DNA from 3 places in the Glutamicibacter sp. V16R2B1 genome. Region 1 is predicted to be linked to each of the others. Evidence: riboswitches for the same ligand, from Rfam matches in the RefSeq annotation. Region 1 holds a riboswitch; each other region holds the start of a gene.
The links. A riboswitch is a leader RNA that binds a small molecule or an ion and turns the genes downstream of it on or off. The one in region 1 is predicted to bind thiamine pyrophosphate.

Region 1 (3,292 bases):
GAGCTACATCATCGTGGGAATCAGCGGAGTGCTGCTCTCGGTGGGTGCGGTGGCCTGCCTGATCCGGGTCGCCCGCGGACCCTCCATCCTGGACCGGGTGCTGGCCCTGGATGTGATGCTGCTGATCATCTCCGCCGCCCTGTGCCTGGAAATGTACCTGAACCGGCACACCAACCACATCCTGTTCGTGGTGATCGCCTGCGCCATCGGCTTCATCAGCTCGGTCACCGTCTCCCGGTTCGTTTCCGACCAGAGGAATGCGTGATGGATCAGTTCCTGGAAATTGTGGCCGCCGGCTGCATGATCGTCGGCTCGCTGATGTCATTGATCGCCGGCATAGGCCTGTTGACCTTCCCCGACCTGCTCACCCGGATGCATGCGGCCACCAAGCCGCAGGTGCTTGGCTTCCTGCTGCTGTTCATCGGGTTGGCCATCCACCTGCGCTCCTGGCAGGTGGTGCCGGTGCTCGCCCTGGCCTGGGGCGTGCAGCTGCTGACCGCACCGGTCTCCGCGCACATGATTGGCCGTTCTGGGTACCGCACCAAGCACGTGAAGCGCGAAACGCTGTACAGCGACGAATTGCGCACCGTGGTGGAGAACGCCAGCCGCCAGAACAAGGACTAGCGCCACTGCCGGCACCACGAACAAGGGCCCCGGAGCACCGCATCACGGTGCTCCGAGGCCCTGCCTGTCCACGGCGCAATCGCCGGGGAACTACTTGTTCAGCTTGGCCAACGCCTTGCGGGTGCCGCGGTCGGTGAGGACCTGGATGATCGCGGCCACCACGGAGGAGAAGACGGCGAACGCCAGGGCCTGGCGCATCGAGGCTTCGGCTTCGGCTTCCTGGCCGTGGCGCGGGGCGTCATTGCCGGTGAATCCCTTCCACAGGCGGTCCACCAGCTTGCTGCCGACAAACCCGGCTCCCAGGGAAATGCCGGTGGCGAGCAGCTTCATCATTGGTTTCATTCTTCGCGCTCCTGTTCGCATGGGGACTTCTCTTTCTATCGAAAGCATATCCTGAGCTATGGTGGCATCGCAGACATGGCATCGGGTGATCCACGGATCGCCGCGGCAATCTGCTGACAAGAAACGACAGGGGAGCGTCATACCGTCCCCGAGGCTCACCGCGCAGCAAACGCCGGTGGCCGGGACCGGTGGAAGACGCTGAGAGTGCGATAGATCGCAGACCCTCGAACCTGCTCCGGCTAGTACCGGCGAAGGAAGTCGAGAATCTCAGATGTGCGGCAGGGACAGCTCCCTGCGCATCCGCATGTGCTCCCCTCCTGAACCAGGAGGATGGAAGAAAATGGCAACAACCAAGCGAACCGGCGGCACCTCATGGAAGGTCGCGGACATCGTGATCGCCTCGGTCATCGCCGTGGCCTCGGGCGTGGTGTTCTGGGCGTGGAGCGCCAGTTATGGTTTCGTGACGCTGGCCTTCGCCGCGTTCCCGCCGGCCAGCGCGCTGCTCTCGGGCATGTGGCTGTTCCCCGCGGTCCTCGGGGCGCTGATCATTCGCAAGCCCGGTGCGGCACTGTACTGCGAACTGCTGGCCGCCATCATCGAGGCCCTGCTGGGCACCCACTGGGGACTGACGGTGCTGGTCTCCGGGCTGCTGCAGGGGCTGGGCGCCGAGCTGGTGTTCGCGCTCTTGCGCTACCGGGTGTGGAACCTGTCCGCCGCCATGCTGGCCGGTTTCTGCTCCGGCTTCCTCAGCGCCCTCAACGGTGCCTACATCACCGCCCACTTCGTGCACTATACCGCCGGGATGAAGCTGTTCCATGTGGCGGCGATGAGCGTCTCCGGGTTGCTGATCGCCGGGATCTGCTCGTTCTTCCTCACCCGCATGCTGGCCAACACCGGTGCCTTGGCCTCCCTGCCCAGCCGCCGGGCCCACCGGGAACCGGTGCTCACCCGCTCCCGCTAGGCGGCGCCTGGCGGCCGGAGCAAGAGCAATATGACGTCCGCCTCAAACCGGTCGCCGGTGCGGGTTCTGCCCGACCGGCATCCTGGGGTATGGTGGCAACGCAGACATAAACCGACAGGGGAGCGTCATACCAGCCCGCTGCCGTGCCGCCAGGCGCGTCACGGCAGGCGTAAGGGTAAAAGACGCTGAGAGTGCGATAGATCGCAGACCCTCGAACCTGCCCCGGCTAGTACCGGCGAAGGAAGTCGAGAATCTCAGGTATGCCCCCGGGGACGCGCCCCGGTTCGCATACATGCTCCCCTCCTGATTCAGGAGGATATCCAAGTGACAACAACACCGTTGCGGGCCAGCAGCTCGTGGAAGGTCGCCGACATCGTCGTCGCCTCGGTGATCGCCGTGGCTTCGGGCGTGGTGTTCTGGGGCTGGAACGCCGGTTACGGCTTCATTTCCCTGGCCTTTGTGGCCTTCCCGCCGGCTAGCGCCTTCGTGGCCGGGATGTGGCTCTTCCCGGCAGTGCTCGGGGCCCTGATCATCCGCAAGCCCGGCGCCGCCCTGTACTGTGAACTGCTGGCCGCGGTGATCTCCGCGCTGCTGGGCTCGCAGTGGGGCATCACCGTGCTGGTTTCCGGCATTGTCCAGGGGCTGGGCGCCGAGGTGGTGTTCGCGCTCTTCCGCTACCGGGTGTGGAGCCTTGGGGTGGCGATGCTGGCGGGGCTGGGCGCCGGACTGTTCGGTGCGCTAAGCGAGGCCTACCTGATGGCCTACTATGCGGAATACACCGCGGGCATGAAGCTTTTCCACGTGGCGGCGATGAGCCTCTCCGGCTTGGTGATTGCCGGCATCCTGTCCTACTTCGCCACCCGCGCGCTGGCGGCCACCGGGGCGCTTTCCGCGCTGCCCAGCCGCAGGGCGAACCGTGAACCGGTCTTTGGGCGGGCGAAGCAATGACCGCCGGCATCACGAACCACGCCGCGCTGCCCCAGCTGGAATCCGGTGCCCTGTCCGTGAGCGCGCGCGGGTTCGGCTGGAAGCACGCCGACCGGCAGCAACCGGCCCTGCACGCCCTGGATTTGGAGGTTCCGGCCGGGCAGCGGGTGCTGCTGCTGGGACCCAGCGGCGCGGGCAAATCCACGCTGCTGCACGCCATGGCCGGGGTCCTGGACGTTTCCGAGCTGGCCGGGTGTACCGGGCAGCTGCTGGTGGGGGAGCAGGACGCGTTCGGGCCGCGCCAGGGTGTGGGCCTGATGCAGCAGGACCCGGAAACCCAGATCGTGCAGGCCCGGGTGGAAGACGACGTGGCCTTCGGGGCGGAAAACCTCGGGGTGGACCCGCAGGAGATTTCCCGGCGCATTCCCCTGGCACTGG
Region 2 (3,292 bases), 310 kb from region 1:
GGGCCAGGGCCGGGTCGTCATTGGTGTAGGCAAAGACCTGGAACCCGTCGGCCACCAGCTGTTCGGCGGCGGTAAACAGTTCGATCGGATCCGGCAGCAGGGTATGCTCGTCGGCGATCACCTCCAGCTTGATCCAGTCCGTTTCCAGGGCCTCGCGCGCCAGCCTGGCGGTGAGCACCGCATCGCGGGCGGTGTAGCAGCCGGCGGTGTTCGGCAACGCCAGCACGCCCAGGCGCTGGAGCATGGCGAACACCGAATCCCCACCGGCTGCGGCATAGTGCCTGATGGCCACGGTGGTGACCTCGGTGCCCGAGGCGACCAGGGCCTCTTCCAGGGTGCTTAGGGAGGTCGCTCCCCCGGTGCCCATCACCAGGCGGGAGCGCAGTTGTGCCCCGGCAATGCTGAAGACATCTTCGGGCGTGTGGGGTGCTTCGTTGCTCTGGGTCATCTTTCTCATCCTCCCTGTGCGGCGGTGACCAGGTCGATGCGTGCCCCGGGCGCCACCGTGTGGCTGGCCCAGGCGCTGCGCGGAATTACGTCCCCGTCGATGGCGAGGGCGATTCCCAGCCGTGAGCCGTCCACGGCCAGGCCTTGTTCGTTGATGAGCTTTTTGGTGTGCCCGGCGACGATGTCACGCACGGTGGCCCCGTCGGGCAGCTTCAGTCTCTGGCCGTTGAGCTGCACCTCGATCTCGGTGATTTCAGGCATTGCCTCTCGTGCCTCTCTTTCTGGTTGCTTTGGCTTTGGCTGGTGGCGCTCACCGGGGTGGCGGGCGGCGCCGGATGTCTGCGGCTGCCCGGGTTCGGGGCCGGATGCGCGGCGGACAGGGCCGCCTGATCGGGTGACCGGGATCAGCGGCTGGTGCTGCTGGCCGCGACCGGAAAGCGGTGCAGCCCCAACAGCCCACGGTGCGTCCCCGGGTCGGCGCCCAGCAGCAGGTCACTGGCGATCCGGGCGCCCAGGGGTGCCAGCAGGACGCCGTGGCGGAAGAACCCATTGCTCACCACCGTGTGTGCGTCCACCCGGTCGATGATGGGCCGGTCATCGGGGGTGCCGGGCCGGGGCCGGGCGACCACCTCACGCAGGGAGGCGTCCATGATCCCGGGCACCAGGCGCCGGGCATCATCCAGCAGGGTGTACAGCGCCTCCACGCTGACCAGGTCGTTGCCGTCCTCGCGGCTGCTGGCGCCAAGCACGATGCTGCCGTCGCTGCGCGGCACCAGGTACACGTTGCGCCGGTGCACCACCCCGCGCACCGTGTGGGTGAGCAGCGGGCGTAGGTGGGCCGGCAAGTGCAGGCGCAGGATGTCGCCGTGCACCGCCCGCAACGGCAGCTGCGGGGTGCCGGGCACCTGTCCCAGGCCCGTGGCCAGCAGCACCTGGTCCGCCTCCAGCACCCGCCCGGTCTGGGTGTGCACCCGCGCCGTGGCGCCGCAGAGCTCCACTTCGCTGACCTGCTCCCGGATCAGGTCCTGCCTGAAATGCTCGATGAGGATGCCGGTCAGTGAGCGCGGATCGACCTGGTGGTCCTCGGGGAATACCAGAGCTCCGGCGATGTTGCCGGCTAGGGCCGGTTCCCTGCGCCGCGCCTGGGAGCCCAGCAGCATTTGGGTGGGCAGCCCCAGCCGGTGGCGGACCTCCTCCAGCTCCGCCAGCGCCTGGCGGTCGGCGGCCTCGGCGGCGACGACCATGGTCGGGTTTTGCCGGTACGCCACCGTCGTTCCGGTGGCCTGTTGCACGCGCGCCACCAGTTCCGGGTAGAGCTGCGCCGAGTCGGCCATCATCTGGTGCAGCCGGTCCTGTCCCCAAACGATTTCCGCGGCCGGGGCGAGCATGCCGGCCGCCGCATGGCTGGCGCCCCCGGCGGGGTTAGGGTCGCAGAGCGTGACGCGCACCCCGCGGCTGCGCAGTTCAAAAGCGGTACATAGTCCGGCGATCCCGGCACCAACGATCACGACATGCATCAGGGCACTTTCCTTCCTACGGCGGCATGACCCGCATCAGGTGTAGCGGTCGGCACGAAGCCCTCTCAGCCCGGATCAACAGATCGCGCAGGCTCCCGCGGAGTTAGAAGGATTATAGGCATGGTGCAGCTCACAAACACCAATTGCATGACGGCCGGTCCCGCCGGCGGGCCGCCGCACACACAACCCGTGGTTCACTGGGAGGCATGAACGCATCCGGCACCACCCACAACGCGCAGTCCTACCCCCGGCTCCTGGAGCGCAGCGACCCGTTGGCCCAAGAGCTGCTGGCCCTGGAAGAGCAGTTGCTCTCACCAGCGGTCCGGGGGGCTGCGCAGCAGCTGGCTGTGCTGCTGCACGAGATGTTTGAGGAGGTGGGGGTCTCGGGCCGGCACTACACGAAGGACGAGATCATCGCGCTGTTGGCCACCCAAACGCGCACCGATAATCCCCCGGCCGCCCTGCACGCCCCGAGCCTGTTGGCCTTGTCCGAGCATCAGGTGCTGCTGCGCTGGCAGAGCACCGGGGTGCGTACCGCCCACCGCAGTTCCCTGTGGCAGTTGGAGCGGGGACGCTGGCAGCTGCTGTACCACCAGGGCACCGCCAGTGCCGTTGGCGCGCAGCAGCACTCGACCCCGGCGCCACGCCCGGCCCCAGCCCCGGCAGGACTGGAAGCGACGAGGGCGCGTCTGCGCCCGCTGCGCCCCGCCGACGCCCCGGCGGTGTTGGCCGCGTTCACCTCGGATGCGCAGATGAAGCGCCAGGGATCGGTAAGAACCCTGGATGAAGCCCACGCCTACATCGACCGGCTGCTGGCGTCCCCGCAGGAGCAGCGCCCCTACGCCATCGACGTGGACGGGACGCTGGTGGGCCTGGTGTGCGCGAGCCTGGACCGGGCCAACACGCTGAGCTGGTTCTGGTACTGGGTGGCCGCCGGATACCGCGGCCGGCAGCTGGCCAGCCGGGCCGCGGCCACCGTGGCTGATCACCTGCTCAGCAGTGGCGGCGTGCACCGGCTGGAACTGGGGGCGCGAGCGAACAATCCCGCGTCCCTGCGGGTGGCCCGGGCCGCTGGCTTCATTCAGGAGGGTGTGGAACGCGAAAAGTTCGTCATGGACGGCGCCCGGGTGGATGTGCTGACCTTTGGACGGCTGCGCAGCGACCCGTTCCCGGCCATCGCCGCCCTGGAGCTGGAACCGGCTCCGGGCGAGGCATAGCTGCGCTGTATCCGCGGTTGGCCCCAAGCCGGGGTGCGCGGCCCAGAAAAGACGGGGGCGCCACCGGCATCAGCCGGCGGCGCCCCCTCGCGTTCCTAGTTGTCGACCCGC
Region 3 (3,292 bases), on a different contig from region 1:
TCACCGAGGTGGAGTCCATCCACTCGGCCAGGTGGCGCTGGGCAACGTCGATTTCCGTGCGCAGGAAGTCGATCTCGGAGAACTTCGCCTCGGTCGCGCTCTTGCCCAGGTCCTCGGCGAGCGCGGCGATGAAGTCCTCCTTGCGTTCGGCCAGCATCTTCTCCAGGGCCCGCAGCTGCTGGGCGCGGAAACGGCGCGGATGGGTGATGCGCGCGTCGGCGGAGCGGCGCAGGTGCGCGATCATCTCCGCGATCTTGCCCGGGTGCTCGTCGACCGGCGGCGCGGTTTCCCCGACCGGTTCCGGCGGCTGCTGTGAGGTGAAGATTCCCATGGCTCGAGCGTACGTCATCCCCCGGCCCCCGTTTGCGCCACCGGGTTGATACATTGGGCTGGATAAAGGAGGGCCGATGACCGACCTGAGCGCCCCGCTGGGCTCGTTCGCCGTCGCCGCCGCCCTGGTGGCGCTGATCCTGCGGGCCCTCAGCCCGAGCGGGAGCGGGAACCTGCTGTCCCAGGCGCGCCGGTACGCCCGGTGGTGCGCGCTCATCGGGTTCCTCGCCGCCGTCTCCACCGACTGGTTCGATGCCTTCTACCTGATCAGCGCGGAGGGGCAGGCGGTGCCCGGCGGCTGGCCGGGCGCGGTGGGGCGGGCCGCCACCCCGGCGCTGTGGGTCGGGTTCGTCTACGTGCTGGCCCAGTTCACCGGGCCGCGCGTGCAGCGCAGCGCCGACCCGCAGCCGCGCACCGGGCTGGTGCCGGGCAAGCTGGTGGCGGCCCTCGTCCTGGTCCTGGCCGGCTCGCTCACCGCGCTGTGGGCGGCGGGCGATGTGCCCTACCGGGCTCCCACCGCGCAGCGCGAGCTCAGCGAAGAGGAAATGAGCTACTTCATCCCGGCCGCCGACGGGTTGCGCCCGGCCGGCGAGGTGCTGCCGTACCTGGCCCTCTGCCTGGGGCTGCTGGTGGCCGCCACCCTCCTGGCCAGCCTGGTGATCCTGCGCCGCAGGCCGCTGCCGGGGATCTCGCGGCACGACAACCGGGTGCTGCGCCGGGTGTGGCTGAACCGGCTGTACCGCACCGTGGCCGTGGTCCTGGCCGCCAACGGCGCGGCCGCCCTGCACTACAAGGCCCGGTGGTTCCACCAGCAGGCCGCGGACGGGGACCTTGAGCGGCTGCGCGCGCTGGGCGACGGCTGGGATTCGGTAGGGAACTACGCCGTGCTCGGCGTCGCCCTGGTGATGCTGTTCTGGCGCCCGCCGCAGAACTTCGAGGGCGTCACCGCCGTGCCGCGGCATCCGGTGCGCGCCCTGCGCGATCACCTGTTCGCCACCCAGTACGTGGCGCTGGGCGCCTCACTGATCCTGCTGCTCGTCCTGTGGCCCACGCACTCACCGCAGCCGCAGGCCCTGCCCGATGCACGGCCGGGGATGCACCTGATGGTGCTGATCACCGGCGCCGCCCTGCTCTACCTGGTGATCACCGGCAGCAGCATGGGGTACGTGCACGGCAAGGCCGGTCGGACCGGGCCCCGGCACTGGGGACCGCTTCCGCGCTGGATCTACCCGGTGGCCGGGCTGCTGATGGCCGCCAGCGTCTACTTCCTGCTGCGCCCGCCACTGGACTACCTGTGGGGGCTGGTCACCGCCCCGGCGGCGTTCATCCTGCTGCTGGTGGCGGTGCTGTTGCTGGCCCACGCCGCCGTGCGCCTGGCCAGCCGGCGGATGCAGGTGGCCTGGGCGGTGGATGGGCACTGGGAGCGCTGGTACCGGCAGGTGATCGAATTGCGTTCGCTGCGCACCGTGACCGCCGCCCTGGGCGCCCTGCTGTTCTGCGGCTACGGGTTTGACTACGGATGGGTCGGGCTCAGCCTGGCGGTGCTGTGCTTCCCGGCGCGGCTGCTCATCCCGCACCCCGGCCCCGAAAAGCACCCGTCAGCGGCACATGGGCGCCCGGCTGCTGCCGGCCCTGCAGCACCGCCGGGCGCGCCGGGCCGGCCCTGACCTGGGGCGGCGCGGTGCGGCGCGTCACAGGTTTGTCAACGGGTGGGCGATTGCGTACGCTCGGTCACGAGTGACACGGGGTGTCGGCGCCGCCGACTGAGATGACACCCGTCGAACCTGAACTAGTTCAAACTAGCGGAGGGATGTCGCACATGACCCTGCCTGCCGTGATCCATTCACTGCGCCACACCAGCCCCCTGGTGTTCTGCCTGACCAACACCGTGGTCGCCAACTTCACCGCCAACGCGCTGCTGGCCGCCGGCGCCGCCCCGGCCATGACGAACCTGCCCGGGGAGGCCGGGCCGTTCGCGAAGACCGCCTGCGCGGTGCTGGTGAACCTGGGCACCCCCAGCACCGAACAGCTGGCCGCCATGGATGAGGCGATCGAGGCCGCGAACCAGGCCAACACGCCCTGGGTGCTGGACCCGGTGGCCGTTGGCGCGCTGCCGGTGCGCACGCGCTACGCCCAGCGCATCGTTTCGCTGCGCCCCGCCTTGATCCGCGGCAACGCCTCGGAGATCATGGCCCTGGCCGGGCACCAGTCCGCCGGGCGCGGGGTGGATTCGGCCGACCCCGTGGCCGCGGCCATCGCCGCCGGGCGGGAACTGGCCGAACGCCACGGCGCGGTGGTCGCGATTTCCGGGCCGGCCGACGCCGTGGTCAGCGCCCAGCGCACGGTCATGGTGCACACCGACGGGATCGAACTGACCCGCGTCACCGGCGGCGGGTGTGCCCTGGGCGCGTTCGCCGCGGCGGCGATCGCCGCCGGGCAGGACGTGTTCACCTCCACCGTTGCCGCCCACGCCTATTATGGGCGGGCCGCCGAACGCGCCGCCGCCCTGTCCCTGGGGCCGGGCAGCTTTGCCGCGCAGTTCCTCGACGCCCTGGCCCTGACCGATCCGCAGGAACTGGGTGCGGTGCGCATCGAGGAACTCTAGATCCCTCATTCTTCATCCCCCCACGACTCAACCCGCCGGCCCCGCAGGGGGGCGGTTTAAGGACAATCATGCGAAATCTCGGCGTATATTTGGTCGCCAACACCGCCAGCTGCACCCCACACCGCACCCTTGAGGTCATCCAGGCCGCCGTGCAGGCCGGCGTGCAGTGGATCCAGCTGCGCGCCAAGGAGGAAAGCGCGCGCGAATTCTATGAACTGGCCCTGGCCGCCGGTCAGCTCACCGCGGGCCGGGCCGAACTGCTGGTCAACGACCGGGTGGACGTGTACCTGGCGGCACGGGCCGCCGGGGCCGCGGTCACCGGGGTGCACATCGGGCAGCAGGACCTGCCGGTGCAGC

Region 2: it holds a riboswitch for thiamine pyrophosphate, as region 1 does, so the genes downstream of both, thiO (glycine oxidase ThiO) here and FDN03_RS10545 (ECF transporter S component) in region 1, are expected to answer to the same signal.
Region 3: it holds a riboswitch for thiamine pyrophosphate, as region 1 does, so the genes downstream of both, thiM (hydroxyethylthiazole kinase) here and FDN03_RS10545 (ECF transporter S component) in region 1, are expected to answer to the same signal.

Annotation. Positions count from the first base shown of each region.
Region 1 is NZ_VATX01000015.1:103,344-106,635, forward strand. It holds gene FDN03_RS10525 (Na+/H+ antiporter subunit E) at 1-2, shown strand, start outside; gene FDN03_RS10530 (monovalent cation/H+ antiporter complex subunit F) at 1-265, shown strand, start outside; gene mnhG (monovalent cation/H(+) antiporter subunit G) at 265-624, shown strand; gene FDN03_RS10540 (DUF4235 domain-containing protein) at 715-957, opposite strand; TPP riboswitch at 1,085-1,240, shown strand; gene FDN03_RS10545 (ECF transporter S component) at 1,307-1,927, shown strand; TPP riboswitch at 2,034-2,188, shown strand; gene FDN03_RS10550 (ECF transporter S component) at 2,252-2,875, shown strand; gene FDN03_RS17025 (ATP-binding cassette domain-containing protein) at 2,872-3,292, shown strand, end outside.
Region 2 is NZ_VATX01000015.1:415,938-419,229, reverse strand. It holds gene FDN03_RS12070 (thiazole synthase) at 1-448, opposite strand, end outside; gene thiS (sulfur carrier protein ThiS) at 454-708, opposite strand; gene thiO (glycine oxidase ThiO) at 852-1,964, opposite strand; TPP riboswitch at 1,961-2,073, opposite strand; gene FDN03_RS12055 (GNAT family N-acetyltransferase) at 2,171-3,181, shown strand; gene FDN03_RS12050 (OsmC family protein) at 3,277-3,292, opposite strand, start outside.
Region 3 is NZ_VATX01000002.1:39,464-42,755, forward strand. It holds gene FDN03_RS00755 (aldehyde dehydrogenase family protein) at 1-331, opposite strand, end outside; gene FDN03_RS00760 (hypothetical protein) at 408-1,997, shown strand; TPP riboswitch at 2,064-2,158, shown strand; gene thiM (hydroxyethylthiazole kinase) at 2,150-2,935, shown strand; gene thiE (thiamine phosphate synthase) at 3,004-3,292, shown strand, end outside.